2 regions of the Cronobacter muytjensii ATCC 51329 genome follow, and region 2 is predicted to be linked to the other one. Evidence: predicted binding sites of a transcription regulator. Region 2 holds the regulator's gene; the other holds the start of a gene.

Region 1 (7,561 bases), 1.3 Mb from region 2:
ATTTTCACGGCGTTTTCGACGGCTTCCGCGCCGGTGGTGAAGAAAGCGGTTTTCGCCGGGCCGTCAATGGGCGCGCGTCCGTTGATGCGCTCGGCCAGCGACACATAACTTTCGTAGGGCACAATCTGGTACGCCGTATGGGTAAAGGCGCGCAGCTGGTTTTCGATGGCTTCCACGACGCGCGGGTGGCGATGGCCGGTGTTCAGCACCGCGATGCCTGCCGCGAAGTCGATAATCTCGTTGCCTTCCACGTCCCACAGGGTGGCGTTTTCGGCTTTTTCGGCATAGAAGCCGCACATGACGCCGACGCCACGTGGGGTGGCGCTCTGACGACGTTGGTTCAATTCTGAATTTTTCACCCGCATTCTCCTGCTGATAAACGTCACTTTTTAGCAACAAACCTGAAACAGTGACGTTTATTTACCCAGGCTATGGCCCTATAATCGAGTACCAGTTTCGAATAAATGAGGGATCCAATTGCATTCTTTAGTGTCCGATCTCTTATTACTTCGTCTCGGTGAACAACGCGACGAGCGCCTGCATAAGCGGCTTTATAACGCGCTGCGCCTGACTATTCTCGACGGTAGCCTGCCGCCGCAAAGCCGTCTGCCCGCGTCCCGGGATCTTGCCCAGCAGCTCGGCCTTTCTCGAAACACAGTTTTAACAGTTTATGAACAATTGCTGGCGGAAGGATATGTGACGTCACGCGCTGGCAGCGGAACATTCGTCGCCGGAATGCTGCCGGACAGCCTGTTATCTGCGCCGCCGGTGGCGCAAGGGGAGCACGATCGCGTACCGCCCGCAGGCTTCTCTTCACGCGGAAAAACGCTGCTCGGGCAGGTGAGCGCCAGCCCAAAACAGTGGGGCGCGTTTATTCCTGGCGTGCCGGATGTCCACGCGTTTCCACATCAGCTCTTCAGTAAAATCCAGGCGCGACTCAGTCGCCGTCCAACCCCGCAGCGCCTCACCTATAGCTGTCAGGGCGGCACACCGGAGCTGCAACGCGCGCTGGTCGATTATTTGCGGGTGTCGCGCTCGGTGCACTGCACTGCCGACCAGGTGCTGATCACTGAAGGCATCCACCAGGCTATCGATCTTGTGGCGCGCATGCTGTGCGATCACGGCGATGTGGCGTGGGTAGAGGAGCCGTCGTACTGGGGCATCCGCCATGTATTGCAGATGAACGAGGTGAATATCGCGCCGGTGATGGTCGACCGCGCGGGCATGGTGCCGCCAGCGCGCCGGGAGACGCCGCCGCGGCTGATTTTCGTCACGCCGTCGCACCAGTACCCGCTCGGGGCGGTGATGAGCCTGGAGCGCCGCCAGCGGCTGCTGACGCTGGCGCGCCAGACCGGCAGCTGGATTGTGGAAGACGATTACGACAGCGAATTTCGCTTCTCAGGCCAGCCAATCCCGGCATTACAGGGGCTCGTGGCCGACCCGCCGGTGATTTACATCGGCACCTTCAGCAAAACGCTTTATCCGGGCCTGCGCATCGGCTATGTGGTGTTGCCGCGCGCGCTGGCGCAGGAGATGAAAACCGCGCATGCGGAGCTCTATCGCGGCGGACATTCGATTATCCAGGCGGCGCTGGCGGAGTTTATCGAGGCGGGGCATTACAGCGCGCATATCCGGCGTATGCGGCTGCTGTATGGCCGTCGCCGGGCCTGCCTGACCGCGCTTATCACGCGCTATCTTGGCCCGCAGGCGCTGTCAGATTTCAGCGATAATGCCGGGCTGCATCTGGTGCTGAATCTGCCGGATGACGCCGACGATGTGGCGATCGCCCGGCTCGCCAACGAACGCGATATTCTGGTGCGTCCGCTCTCGCGCTATTACCTGACGGAAAACCGGCGGCGTGGTCTGCTGATGGGCTTCGCCTGCGTGGCGGAAGAGAAAATGGAGGGCGCGTTTAAAGCGCTGCTGGCGTGTATTGAGGCAGCGTACCCGCAACTTATCCGGTACGCCTGAAACAAAACACCCCGCTTAAGGCGGGGTGTCATCAGGCTGCGTGGCTCAGGCTTCTATCGCGGCGCGCAGTTTTTTCATCGCATTTTTTTCAAGCTGACGTACGCGCTCGGCGGAAACGCCGTAGCGATCGGCCAGCTCCTGCAGCGTGCTTTTGTTGTCTTCGTCCAGCCAGCGCGCGCGAATGATCTGCTGGCTGCGCTCGTCGAGACCCTGCATGGCGTCGGTCAGTTTGTCGGCGGCGTGCTCTTCCCAGTTGTCATCCTCAATGCCGTCAGCAAAGTTGGAAGACTTGTCCTGAAGGTACAGCACCGGGGCCATCGGCTGGCTGTCGCCCGCGTCATCGTCTGATGACATATCAAACGTCATATCCTGCGCGGCCATACGCGATTCCATTTCGCGCACATCTTTGCTGGAGACACCGAGCTCACGAGCCACCATTTCCACTTCGTCCTGGTTAAACCAGCCCAGACGCTGCTTCGTTTTACGCAGGTTAAAGAACAGCTTACGCTGCGCTTTAGTGGTAGCGACTTTCACGATGCGCCAGTTACGCAGCACATATTCGTGGATCTCCGCTTTGATCCAGTGCACGGCGAAGGAAACCAGACGCACGCCTACTTCCGGGTTGAAGCGACGCACCGCTTTCATCAGGCCGATATTGCCTTCCTGAATCAGATCCGCCTGCGGCAGGCCATAGCCCGCATAGTTACGAGCGATATGAACAACAAAACGCAGGTGGGACAGGATCAGCTTTTTCGCTGCTTCCAGATCGCCCTGGTAATGCAGCTTTTCAGCCAGTGCCCGCTCTTCGTCTGCCGATAACATCGGCCAGGCGTTGGCCGCCCGGATATACGACTCCAGGTTACCGACCGGGGCTAAAGCTAAAGTTTGCATTTCTTTGGTCATTCAAATCCTCTCAATCGACATCGGACTGGCGTTCGTCCCCATCAGGCAACAAACGGGCCAGCATGGTTGAGCAACGAGACTATCAGCCACTCTTTTATCAGACCGTGATTTTATCCACAAGTTCCCTTAAGGCTTGTGTATAAATTACGCACAAAATGTGACATTGCTATGAAAAAGCGTGGGCAGGAGAAGCGGAATTCATCGGTACGTATCCCCTGCTGACGGGAACTCGTAGCAGGGGATGATTATAACAAATATTTTTTATTCCGGAGTAAAGTGACGTAAATGTTGCACGGTCGCAAGCCAGGCGGCTGCCCAGCCAATCATCGAGCAGACCAGCAGCAGCAACAGGCATTCATCAAAAGATAACCCGCTGATTTCAAACGTCGTTCCGAAAACTTTCGCCACATCCGTCACGGCGGCGGATAACCGCATCACCAAAATTTCTGACAGAATCAGTGAAAGTAATGCGCCGGTAAAACCGAGCAGCGCGCCGCCGTAAAGGAACGGGCGCAGAATAAAACCATCCGTCGCGCCAATCAGTTTTTGCACATTAATCGTGTCGCGACGCGCGAAAATGCTCAGGCGCACGCTGTTGCCGATGACGAGGAACACCGCCGCCACCATCAATACGCCAATCATCGCCGCCACGCGGCCGACCAACCCGGTGAGCGCCGCAAGCCGCGCGAACCAGCTGTCATCCATACGGACTTCGTCAACGCCCTGCAACCGCGCCACGCGATCGCGCAGCGTATTAAGCGCCTCGCTGCTCTGGAAATCGAGCTTCGGCTCGACCACGACTACTGCTGGCAGCGGGTTTTCTTCCAGCATATCGAGCGCGCCGCCAAAGCCTGACCAGTTGCGGAACTCGCCCAGCGCTTCGTCGCGCGACAGGTAATTGACCTTCGCCACGCCCGGTTCGGCCTGAAGCTGGCCCACCACCTGCTGCGCGGCATTATCGTCGAGCGTTTTATCGAGATAAACGGTTATCTGCGGCGACGGGTAATACTGGGTCGCCGCCTCGCTGACGTTTTTGTACACCATGTAGCAGACGCTCGGCAGCGTCAGCGAAATGGCGATCACCATGATGGTTAAAAACGTGGCGAGCGGTTTGCTTTTCAGATCGGCAAGCGCGCCCTGCCAGGCGTAACGCACCTGTTCATTGATGCCGCCCTGCCGCGATTTGCCTTTGACGTTGGAGCCTTTATTTCGCTTCTGCACAGGCCGTCCTGTTTCACCGGAGGAACGCTGTTTACGGAAATTATCCAGCTTGTTGCTAAAGCGCCGAATTTCATTCAGCGCATCACGTTTATTCACCAACACGGCCTCCATGCAAATGCCCTTCGCTCAGGGTGAGCACCGGGTAACTGCGCCGTGAGATAAGCCCGGTGTCGTGCGTCGCCATCAGTACCGTCACCCCGACGCGGTTAAACTCTTCGAAAAGACGCAGAATGCCTTCCGAGAGAGCGTCGTCCAGGTTACCCGTCGGTTCATCCGCCAGCAGCACCGCCGGTTTATTGACCACCGCACGGGCGATCCCCACACGCTGCTGTTCACCGCCAGAGAGCTGGATCGGGAAATTTTTCGCTTTGTCCAGCAGGCCGACTTTATCCAGCGCCGCCGAGACGCGACGGCGAATATCTTCGCCGCTGGCGCCTGCGATGATCAGCGGGATCGCCACATTATCGTAGACGGTTCTGTCCATCAGCAGATGGTGATCCTGAAAAATCATGCCGATCTGGCGACGCAGAAACGGCACTTCACGGTTTTTCAGGCGGCTAATATCATGGCCGCCAAACCAGATTTTTCCGGCGCTGGGCCGTTCGATACCGCAAATCAGCTTCAGCAGCGTACTCTTACCGGCGCCGGAGTGGCCGGTAAGAAAAGACATCTCGCCAGGCCGCAGGTGGAACGTGACCCCCTGCAGCGCTTGTCTCCCACCGAGATAGGCTTTGCTGACATGTTCAAAGCGAATCATGGTTAATCCTCTCGGGCAAAAAGTGCCTCAATAAAGTCGCCCGCGTTAAACGGACGCAAATCTTCAATACGTTCGCCCACGCCAATGTAGCGAATCGGAATGCCAAACTGGTCGGCCACCGAGAAGATAACGCCGCCTTTGGCGGTGCCGTCCAGTTTGGTGAGCGTAATGCCGGTGAGCCCGACGGCCTCGTGGAACAGCTTCGCCTGGCTTACTGCATTCTGACCGGTGCTGGCGTCGATGGTCAGCATCACTTCATGCGGCGCGTTCTCGTCGAGCTTTTTCATCACGCGGACAATTTTTTTCAGCTCTTCCATCAGGTGCGATTTATTCTGCAAACGCCCGGCGGTGTCGGCAATCAGCACGTCAACGCCGCGCGCTTTCGCCGCCTGGATGGCGTCGAAAATCACTGAGGCGGAATCGGCGCCGGTATGCTGCGCGATAACCGGAATGTTATTGCGCTGGCCCCAGACCTGGAGCTGTTCCACCGCCGCCGCGCGGAAGGTATCTCCCGCCGCCAGCATGACCGACTTGCCTTGCTGCTCAAACTGACGCGCCAGCTTGCCGATGGTGGTGGTTTTACCCACGCCGTTGACGCCGACCATCAGGATAACGAAAGGCGTTTTGCCTTCCACGTTTAACGGCTCGTCCACTTTGGCGAGAATTTCGCCCATCTCATCTTTCAGCAGGCCGTAAAGGGCTTCTGCATCACGCAACTGCTTGCGGCTCGCGCCTTCAGTCAGACTGGCGATAATTTTCCGGGTGGTATCGACGCCCACATCGGCAATCAGTAACTGCTCTTCCAGCTCCTCGAACAGATCGTCGTCGATTTTTTTGCCGCGGAACAGACTGATAAATCCGGAACCGAGATTTTCTTTCGTTTTCAGCAGGCTGCGTTTAAGACGCGCGAAGAAACCCTCTTTAGTCGGCTTCTCCTGCTCAGCGACTGGCGCAGCGTCTTCGACAGCCTCCGGCTCGGTTTCGAGCGCCGCTTCCGGGTCAGCCGCCAGCGCAGCCAGCTCTTCTTCGCTAATCGGCGCGTCTTGCGCAATCTCGTCTTCACCGCGCGAAACGTCTGGCGCCGCAGGCTCGATGACCGGCTCTTCAACCTCAATGACCGGCTCTTCATCGGCGAGCGTGTCAATAGCAGCCGTCTCTTCGATAACGTCTTCTTCAACAATTTCAACAATCGTCTCGCGGGCCGTCTCTTCCGGTATCGTTTCGGCAACCGGCTCAGGCGTTATCTCGACCGGCGTGCGGTTTTCTTCCTGCTCCGGCAGCCACTCTTCGGCTTCCACCACCGGCGGCGCTACCGCCTGCGGCTGCTCCGGCTCGGGCTGTACGGGAGCCGCAACCGGCTCCGGCAGCTGTGCCTTTTCCTGCTCTTCATGAACGACGCTTTCGCTGACTGCGACCACGTCGTCGGCGAATTTTTCAGACTCCGCCAGGGAGTGCGTCGTCTCTTCAGCGGTTGTCTGCGAGTCAGGCTCAACGCGCTCTTCTGTCGCCGCGGGTTGTTCTGTTACTTTTTGTTGTTCGGCTTCAGTTTCTGCCTGCTCTTTCTGGCCAAAACCGAGCCAGGAAAAAAAGCCACGTTTCTTCTCTTTTGCCATTGGCGAATGCACTCCTCGCGGTTAATACATGGCGCAGTCCCGTCGTCTGGCTCAGGGTACTGAAAAAATTGCGAATGAATAAGTTAGTCTACCACTTTCCCGCCGGGGCGGCATACCGCCGCACGGAGGTTTCGCCCGCCCGTTTGCGCCGCTAGAATAGCAGCCCAGACTGAAAAGCGTGTGAGCATAATGAAGAAACCAACCTCATCAGGTAGCGGCCAGATCCGCATCATTGGCGGACAGTGGCGCGGCAGAAAGCTGCCCGTGCCTGACAGCCCCGGCCTGCGCCCGACCACCGACCGCGTGCGCGAAACCTTATTTAACTGGCTGGCGCCTTATCTGGTTGGCGCGCGCTGCCTGGATTGCTTCGCGGGAAGCGGCGCGCTGGGCCTGGAGGCCCTCTCCCGTTACGCCGCCAGCGCGACGTTGCTGGAAATGGAGCGCGGCGTCGCGCAGCAGCTTCAGAAAAACCTTGCTACGCTCAAATCCAGCGCCGGGAAGGTAGTGAACGCTAACACACTTAACTTTCTCAATCAGAATGGCGAGCCGCACGACATCGTGTTTGTCGACCCGCCGTTTCGCAAAGGGCTGCTGGAAGAGACGTTAACCCTGCTGGAAACGCGCGGCTGGCTGGCGCCGCAGGCGCTGATTTATGTTGAAAGCGAAGTGGAAAATGGCCTGCCGCCGGTGCCTGCCAGCTGGCAGTTACACCGGGAAAAAGTCGCAGGCCAGGTGGCTTACCGGCTCTATCTGCGCGAGACACAAGGAGAGGAACATGCTGATTAATCTGGGTCGTCTGCTGATGCTGGGCGTGTGGGGCTTTCTGGTGCTGAACCTGATCCAGCCATTCCCGCGTCCGCTAAATATTTTCGTCAACGTGGCGTTATTTTTCATGATAATCATGCATATTCTGCAATTATCGCTGCTGCGCGCCACACAGCCTAAAGACGCCCCGCCGTTAAGCCGCTTTGAGCAGGCGCGTATTTTTATCTTCGGCGTATTTGAACTGATCGCCTGGCAGAAAAAGCAGAAAACGCCGCGTTAACGCGCGCACATCCAGGGCAGGTAAGCGAAGCGCCCCGCCTTGCTGCGTTGT
Region 2 (7,561 bases):
CTGGCGCTGCGCGCTGTCGATGGCCGCCTCCAGCGTCTGGCGTTCGCGCAGCAGTTGCAACTGCTGCTCGCGCTGTGTCTGCTCGTCAAGCCACGGCGTGATATCCTCGCCCGGCATCGCGTTGATCGCGGCGGCGGCGCAGAGCGTCTGCCACTGCGACGTGAGCGCTTGCTCCTCTTCCAGCAGGCTTGTCGCTTCGTTTTCCTGTTGCTGGCGCTGTCTTATCAGCGCGTCGAGCTGGCCGCGCAGCGCCGCGCCCTCCGCGCCAAGCTGTTCTTTTTCTTGCTCCAGTTGCGTGAGCCGCAGGCGGCTGGCGTCGGGTTTCAGCGCCTGATACGCCTCCACCGCCGGGTGTTCGGTCGCGCCGCAGAGCGGGCAGGGGCTGCCAGGCTGCAGGCGCGCGCGCTCTTCGACCAGACTTGCGATGCGCTGCTCCAGCTCGCAGACCGCTTTTGCTCGGGCCACCTCGTCCTGTTTGGTTTTGTAATCCTGACGCTTTTGCGCAAGCTGCTGCTCCAGCTGCTGGATTTGCGTTTGCAGCGCGACAAAGCCCTCCTGCTGGCGCGCTTTACGGCGCATCAGCGGCGCAAAAGCCGACTGGAGCGTTGCCAGTTGCTGGCGCAGCGGGCGCTGTTCGTTGAGCGTCGAGAGCGCCTGAGCAACATCTTCAGGGGTGAGGAAAAGCCCGGCGTCCGGCAGCGCGTCGCGCTTGCGCCGGGTGGCGGCGAGACTGTCGTTAAGCGCCCGTATCTGTTGGCTGTCGCGTTTTTGCTGCGCCAGCACGGCGCGCCAGCCCGCCAGTTCGCTGCTCCAGAGGCGGTAGCGGTCGTGTTCCGTGAGCCAGCGGGCGACCCGGGCGAGGTCGTCTGCGCGGATCTGCGCCTGTTCCGCCGCCGCCTGGCGGATCTCCCGGCGGCGCTGGGCGCTTTCCTGTAAGCGAACGCTCACTTCTTCGTGCTGGCGCTGGGTCGCGGCAAGCGAGGTCTCAAGCTCCTGGCAGCGCAGCCAGGCCGGACGCAGTTTTTCGGCGGGCAGCGCCGCCTCCAGTTTTGCAAGCTGCGGGGCGGCCTCCTGCAATGCCTGTTCCGCCCGCGCCACGCCCTGACGCGCCGCCTCAAGCGCGGCGGCGAGCGCGGTGCGCTGCGTCAGCCACAGATGCTGTTGCTGGAGCTGACGCTGCTGCGCCAGTTGCGTTTTTTCATCGTCAGTAAGCGCCTGCAAACCTCTGGTAAGGCTTTCGCGCTGCGCGTCATCCAGAAGCGTCACGCCCTGCGCCTGGGATTCGAGCTTCTCAAGCTGGCTGCGCGCTTCCTTATGCTGTTCGAAAATACGCGCGGAGACCTGGCCGTAGATTTCAGTGCCGGTGAGCTCTTCTAACAGTTCGGCGCGGGCTTTGGCCTCGGCGTTGAGAAACGCGGCGAACTGCCCCTGCGAGAGCATCATCGATCGGGTGAAACGGTCATAATCCAGCCCGGTCAGCGCGGCGATGCGGTCAAGTTTGTCTTTGATTTTATCGGCGACGATTTTGCCATCGTCACAGCGCGCAAGCTCCACGCGCGGCGCCTGTAAATTGCCGTCCGGCTGGCCGCGGGCGCGGCTCTGGCTCCAGAACGCGCGCCAGGCGACGCCTTTAACTTCAAACTCCACCTCCGCCAGACATTCGGCGGTGTCGCGGGTCATTAAATCGTTCTGGCTTTGCGACAGCGCGTTCAGACGCGGCGTGCGGTGATAGAGCGCAAGGCAGATGGCGTCAAGCAGCGTGGTTTTGCCCGCGCCGGTCGGGCCGGTAATGGCGAACAGTCCGTTGCTGGCGAACGGCTCGGCGGTGAAGTCGATTTTCCATTCGCCTTTGAGTGAATTCAGGTTTTTCAGCCGCAGGGTTAAGATTTTCATGCCTCGTCTTCCTCGTGCAGGCTCTCCAGCGTGCGGGCGAACAGCGTGCGCAGCCGCGCCCGCTCTGGTTCTTCCAGCGCTTCCAGATCCAGGCGGCGCTCAAACACTTCTTCCACGCCCAGTTCGCTGAGGGTTTCAGTGCTGAGCGTGCCAAGTGCGCGCTCGCGCATCTCGCGGCTGCGACGCAGCAGGACGACTTCCACCGGCAGGCTTTCGGTAAGCTGGCTTATCTGGCGGTGCATGTCGTGCAGGAACTCTCCGGTGTCAATTTCAATATCGAGCCAGACTTTCGGCTCGTCGGGCGCGTCGCGCCACTGTTCGAGCTGGGCGGTGATGGACGCCAGGCTGCCTTTTAAGACCGCCAGCGGCTGGCTGACCGGCACCGGGAGCGCCGTGACGTCGCGCAGTTTGCCGTCGGCGAACTCCACCAGAAACACGCTTTTCTCTTTGCCGGTTTCATCAAAGCTCAGCGCAATCGGCGAGCCGCTGTAGCGGATATGCTCGCAGCCCGCGACCTTCTGGGCGCGGTGGATATGGCCAAGCGCGATGTAATCGGCGGGCGGAAAGCGATCCGCCGGAAACGCGTCGAGCGTGCCTATATAGATGTCGCGTACCGCGTCACTTTTCGTCACGCCGACGGTCGTGAGATGGCCGGTGGCGATAATCGGCAGATTACGCTCGCCGCGAAGCTGGCAGGCGGCCTCGTAGCACTGTTGATAGTGCTGGCTGATGGCCTCCAGCAGTTGCTGCTGTTTTTCGCGCCCCGACTGGCCGCTAAGGCTGCGCAGCACATCGCGCGGGCGCAAAAACGGAATGGGGCAGAGCACCGCGCCGGGCTCGCCGTCGCGCCGGTATAATAAGGTGGCCTGACTTTCCGGCGTCAGCCGGGCGCTGGCGATCACCTGCGTGTTAAGGCAGGCGAGCAGCTCGCGGGATTCATTCAGCGTCGCCACCGAATCGTGGTTGCCGCCCAGCACGATAAGCGGACAGTTCGTCGCCTGCAGTTTGACGACAAAGCGGTTGTAGAGCTCGCGCGCATAGCTCGGCGGCGCGCCGGTATCAAAAATGTCGCCTGCGACGATAATCGCGTCCACCTGATGCTCGATGGCAGCGCCGAGGAGCCAGTCGAGAAAGGCTTCATGCTCGGCGGCGCGGCTTTTGGCATAAAAATTTTGACCAAGATGCCAGTCTGAGGTATGCAGAATACGCATGGGATGCCCTGTGGCGAAAAAGCGAGAAGGGGATTATAAACATCCGGTACGGCGAGTGTCCTGTTTCGTCGCGCCGCGCGGTTTTTTCGCCTGCGCTGACAGGTCATCTTACGGTCATCTTTTTCATAAATCTGTCATAAATCTGACGCATAATGGCGCCGCATTACATTCTGTTTACTTTATTTAACAGGGCTAATCATGGCGAGACGTATTCTGGTCGTTGAAGATGAAGCACCTATCCGCGAGATGGTATGCTTCGTACTGGAACAAAATGGCTTCCAGCCGGTGGAAGCGGAAGATTATGACAGTGCGGTGAATCAACTCAATGAGCCCTGGCCGGATCTGATTTTGCTGGACTGGATGCTGCCTGGCGGATCGGGGATCCAGTTTATTAAACATATCAAACGCGAAGCGCTGACTCGCGAGATCCCGGTCGTGATGCTGACCGCGCGCGGCGAAGAAGAAGATCGCGTACGCGGTCTGGAAACGGGCGCGGATGATTACATTACCAAGCCGTTCTCCCCGAAAGAACTGGTGGCGCGCATCAAAGCCGTCATGCGCCGCATCTCCCCGATGGCGGTGGATGAAGTCATTGAAATGCAGGGCTTAAGTCTCGATCCATCATCGCACCGCGTGATGACCGGCGAAAATCCCCTCGACATGGGGCCAACGGAATTCAAACTGTTACACTTCTTTATGACGCACCCGGAGCGCGTTTACAGCCGCGAACAGCTGCTGAACCACGTCTGGGGTACGAATGTGTATGTGGAAGATCGCACTGTCGATGTGCATATCCGCCGCCTGCGCAAGGCGCTGGAACATAGCGGTCATGACAGAATGGTACAAACGGTGCGCGGTACGGGTTATCGGTTCTCGACCCGTTTTTAAACCCAAAACAGGAGTGTGACGCGTGCTGGAACGGCTGTCATGGAAAAGACTGGTGCTGGAGCTGTTGCTTAGCTGTATTCCGGCGCTGGTTCTCGGGGCGATATTCGGCTATCTGGCATGGTTTTTACTGGCGGCAGTGACCGGATTGCTCATCTGGCATTTCTGGAATCTGCTGCGCCTTTCCTGGTGGCTGTGGGTGGATCGCAGCATGACGCCGCCGCCTGGCAGCGGCAGCTGGGAGCCGCTGCTCTACGGGCTGCACCAGATGCAGTTGCGCAATAAAAAGCGTCGCCGTGAGCTGGGCAATCTTATCAAACGCTTTCGCAGCGGCGCGGAATCGCTGCCGGACGCCGTGGTGCTGACCACGGAAGAGGGCGCCATCTTCTGGTGTAACGGTCTTGCGCAACAGCTGCTTGGCCTGCGGTGGCCCGACGATAACGGGCAGAACATCCTTAACCTTCTGCGCTACCCGGAGTTCACCAGCTATCTGCGCGGCCAGGATTTCAACCGACCGCTGCATCTGGTGCTCAATAACGGGCGTCATCTTGAGTTTCGCGTGATGCCATACAGTGAAGAGCAGTTGCTGATGGTGGCGCGCGATGTCACACAGATGCATCAGCTCGAAGGCGCGCGACGCAACTTCTTTGCAAACGTCAGCCATGAGTTGCGCACGCCGCTGACCGTGTTGCAGGGCTATCTTGAGATGATGCATGAGCAGACGCTCGAAGGGCCGCTGCGTGAAAAAGCGCTGCATACCATGCGCGAGCAAACCTACCGGATGGAAGGCCTGGTAAAACAGCTACTGACGCTGTCGAAAATCGAGGCGGCGCCCGCGATGCAGCTCAACGAAACCATCGATGTGCCGATGATGCTGCGTGTCGTGGAGCGCGAAGCGCAGACGCTCAGCCAGCAGAAGCATACCTTTACGTTTGAGGTGGAACCACAGCTTAAAGTGCTTGGCAACGATGAGCAGTTGCGCAGCGCGATTTCCAACCTGGTCTATAACGCGGTGAACCATACGCCTGCGGGCACGCATATCACGGTGCGCTGGGAGCACACGCCGCATGGCGCGCGCTTTAGCGTGTCGGATACCGGGCCTGGGATCGCGGCGGAGCATATTCCTCGCCTGACGGAGCGCTTTTACCGGGTGGACAAAGCGCGCTCGCGCCAGACCGGCGGTAGCGGGTTAGGACTCGCGATTGTAAAACACGCGCTGACGCATCATGACGCGCGACTGGAGATTGAAAGTACGCCCGGCAAAGGAACGACGTTTTCGTTTCTGCTGCCGGAAAGACTCATTGCCGCCGCGCCTGCCAAAGCGGTTTCTGTAGTGTAACTCGTCACGTCTGCTTTCCGGGGCCAGCCATAAGCTGGCCTTATTCATTTTTTATCCACCTTGCAGCGCTTTTTACATCGTTTGTTGCTTTTTTGCTCGCGCGAATCGCCGGAGGTTTTTTAGGAAATTAGATTTTATCACTGCCCCGAAACTTAGATCTGGCATAAAGGTCTGGTTTTACGATCCCGTCTTGCCTTTAAACGTTATAAGCGTTTAAATTGCGCCCCTGCTATTGCCAGACCGACTGTTTTTGCGTGGTAAACTGAAAAACAATTCTTCGCCAGCGTAATCGGGAAGCATATCCCGCTGTCGCCGTCTGAAATAGCCGCGTTTTCGTCAGGCAACTGACGGTAAAAAATATTTATTTCAACACCACATCCACAGGCAGTAAATCTTATGACCCATCAGTTAAAATCGCGCGACATTATCGCACTGGGGTTTATGACCTTTGCGCTGTTCGTCGGCGCGGGTAACATCATTTTCCCTCCTATGGTTGGTTTGCAGGCCGGTCCGCATGTGTGGACGGCGGCGATCGGCTTTCTGATAACCGCTGTTGGTCTGCCTGTGCTGACCGTGGTGGCGCTGGCGAAGGTCGGCGGCGGCGTTGACAGCCTGAGCCATCCGATCGGCCGCGTGGCGGGTATTCTGCTGGCGACCGTCTGCTACCTGGCGGTAGGGCCGCTGTTCGCGACGCCGCGTACCGCCACCGTGTCGTTCGAAGTGGGCATTGCGCCACTGACCGGCGACGGCGCGCTGCCGCTGCTGATTTACAGCCTGGTCTATTTCGCGCTGGTGATCCTGGTCTCGCTCTATCCGGGCAAACTGCTGGATACCGTGGGCAACTTTCTGGCGCCGCTGAAAATCATCGCGCTGGTGGTGCTGTCGGTCGCGGCCATTCTCTGGCCGGCGGGCGATATCAGCGTGGCGACAGAGGCCTACCAGAAAGCGGCGTTTTCCAACGGGTTTGTGAATGGCTATCTGACGATGGATACCCTGGGCGCAATGGTGTTCGGGATTGTTATCGTCAACGCGGCGCGCTCGCGCGGCGTTACCGACTCTCGTCTGCTGACGCGCTACACGGTGTTCGCAGGCCTGATGGCGGGCGTGGGCCTGACGCTGCTCTATCTGGCGCTGTTCCGCCTGGGCTCTGACAGCGCGACGCTGGTGGATCAATCCGTTAACGGCGCGGCTATCCTGCACGCTTATGTTCAGCATACCTTCGGCGGTGCGGGCAGCTTCCTGCTGGCGGCGCTGATTTTCCTGGCATGCATGGTGACCGCGGTCGGCCTGACCTGCGCCTGCGCTGAGTTCTTCGCGCAATACCTGCCGCTCTCCTACCGCACGCTGGTCTTTATCCTGGGGCTGTTCTCCATGGTGGTGTCGAACCTCGGCTTAAGCCAGCTGATTCAGTTCTCGATTCCTGTGCTGACGGCCATCTATCCGCCGTGTATCGCACTGGTTGTGCTGAGCTTTACCCGCGGCTGGTGGCATAATGCGAGCCGTGTTATCGCCCCGGCGATGGCGGTCAGTCTGCTGTTCGGTTTGATTGATGGGGTGAAAGCCTCGGCGATAAGCGGTATCCTTCCGGCCTGGACTCAGAAACTGCCGATGGCGGATCAGGGGCTGGCCTGGCTGCTGCCGACCATCGTGATTGCGCTGGCGGCGGCCGTCTGGGATCGCATGGCCGGACGGAGCGTGACTTCCACCGCACACTGATCGTCGGTTGATTGTTGAACCACGGGGCCTGGCTCCGTGGTTTTTTTATTGTATGACGTGGTACTGGAAAGATGGAAAACGAGAACAAGCTCAAGCGCGGATTGAGTACAAGACACATCCGCTTTATGGCGCTGGGTTCAGCGATTGGCACCGGCCTGTTTTACGGCTCGGCGGACGCCATCAAAATGGCAGGCCCAAGCGTACTGCTGGCCTACATTATTGGCGGCGTGGCGGCGTATATCATCATGCGCGCGCTCGGCGAAATGTCGGTGCATAACCCGGCGGCGAGCTCTTTCTCTCGCTATGCGCAGGATAACCTCGGCCCGCTCGCGGGTTATATCACCGGCTGGACCTACTGCTTTGAAATCCTGATTGTCGCCATCGCCGACGTGACCGCTTTCGGCATCTATATGGGCGTCTGGTTTCCGGCGGTGCCGCACTGGGTCTGGGTGCTGAGCGTGGTGCTGATTATCTGCGCCATTAACCTGATGAGCGTCAAAGTGTTCGGCGAGCTGGA

What was found. The regulator PhoB, encoded in region 2, activates phosphate uptake and scavenging genes when phosphate is short. The targets are predictions, from matches to a motif close to CTGTCATAAAACTGNCNNAT.
Region 1: a site for PhoB is predicted at 3,030-3,049, ahead of rpoH (RNA polymerase sigma factor RpoH). Genes of this name have one in related genera too.

What each region holds. Positions count from the first base shown of each region.
Region 1 is NZ_CP012268.1:4,307,845-4,315,405, reverse strand. It holds gene AFK63_RS19725 (4-aminobutyrate--2-oxoglutarate transaminase) at 1-359, opposite strand, end outside; gene pdxR (MocR-like pyridoxine biosynthesis transcription factor PdxR) at 478-1,971, shown strand; gene rpoH (RNA polymerase sigma factor RpoH) at 2,017-2,874, opposite strand; gene ftsX (permease-like cell division protein FtsX) at 3,136-4,191, opposite strand; gene ftsE (cell division ATP-binding protein FtsE) at 4,184-4,852, opposite strand; gene ftsY (signal recognition particle-docking protein FtsY) at 4,855-6,465, opposite strand; gene rsmD (16S rRNA (guanine(966)-N(2))-methyltransferase) at 6,655-7,251, shown strand; gene AFK63_RS19690 (DUF1145 family protein) at 7,241-7,510, shown strand; gene AFK63_RS19685 (DUF2500 domain-containing protein) at 7,561-7,561, opposite strand, start outside.
Region 2 is NZ_CP012268.1:2,969,227-2,976,787, reverse strand. It holds gene sbcC (exonuclease subunit SbcC) at 1-1,893, opposite strand, end outside; gene sbcD (exonuclease subunit SbcD) at 1,890-3,104, opposite strand; gene phoB (phosphate response regulator transcription factor PhoB) at 3,303-3,992, shown strand; gene phoR (phosphate regulon sensor histidine kinase PhoR) at 4,015-5,328, shown strand; gene brnQ (branched-chain amino acid transporter carrier protein BrnQ) at 5,725-7,044, shown strand; gene proY (proline-specific permease ProY) at 7,116-7,561, shown strand, end outside.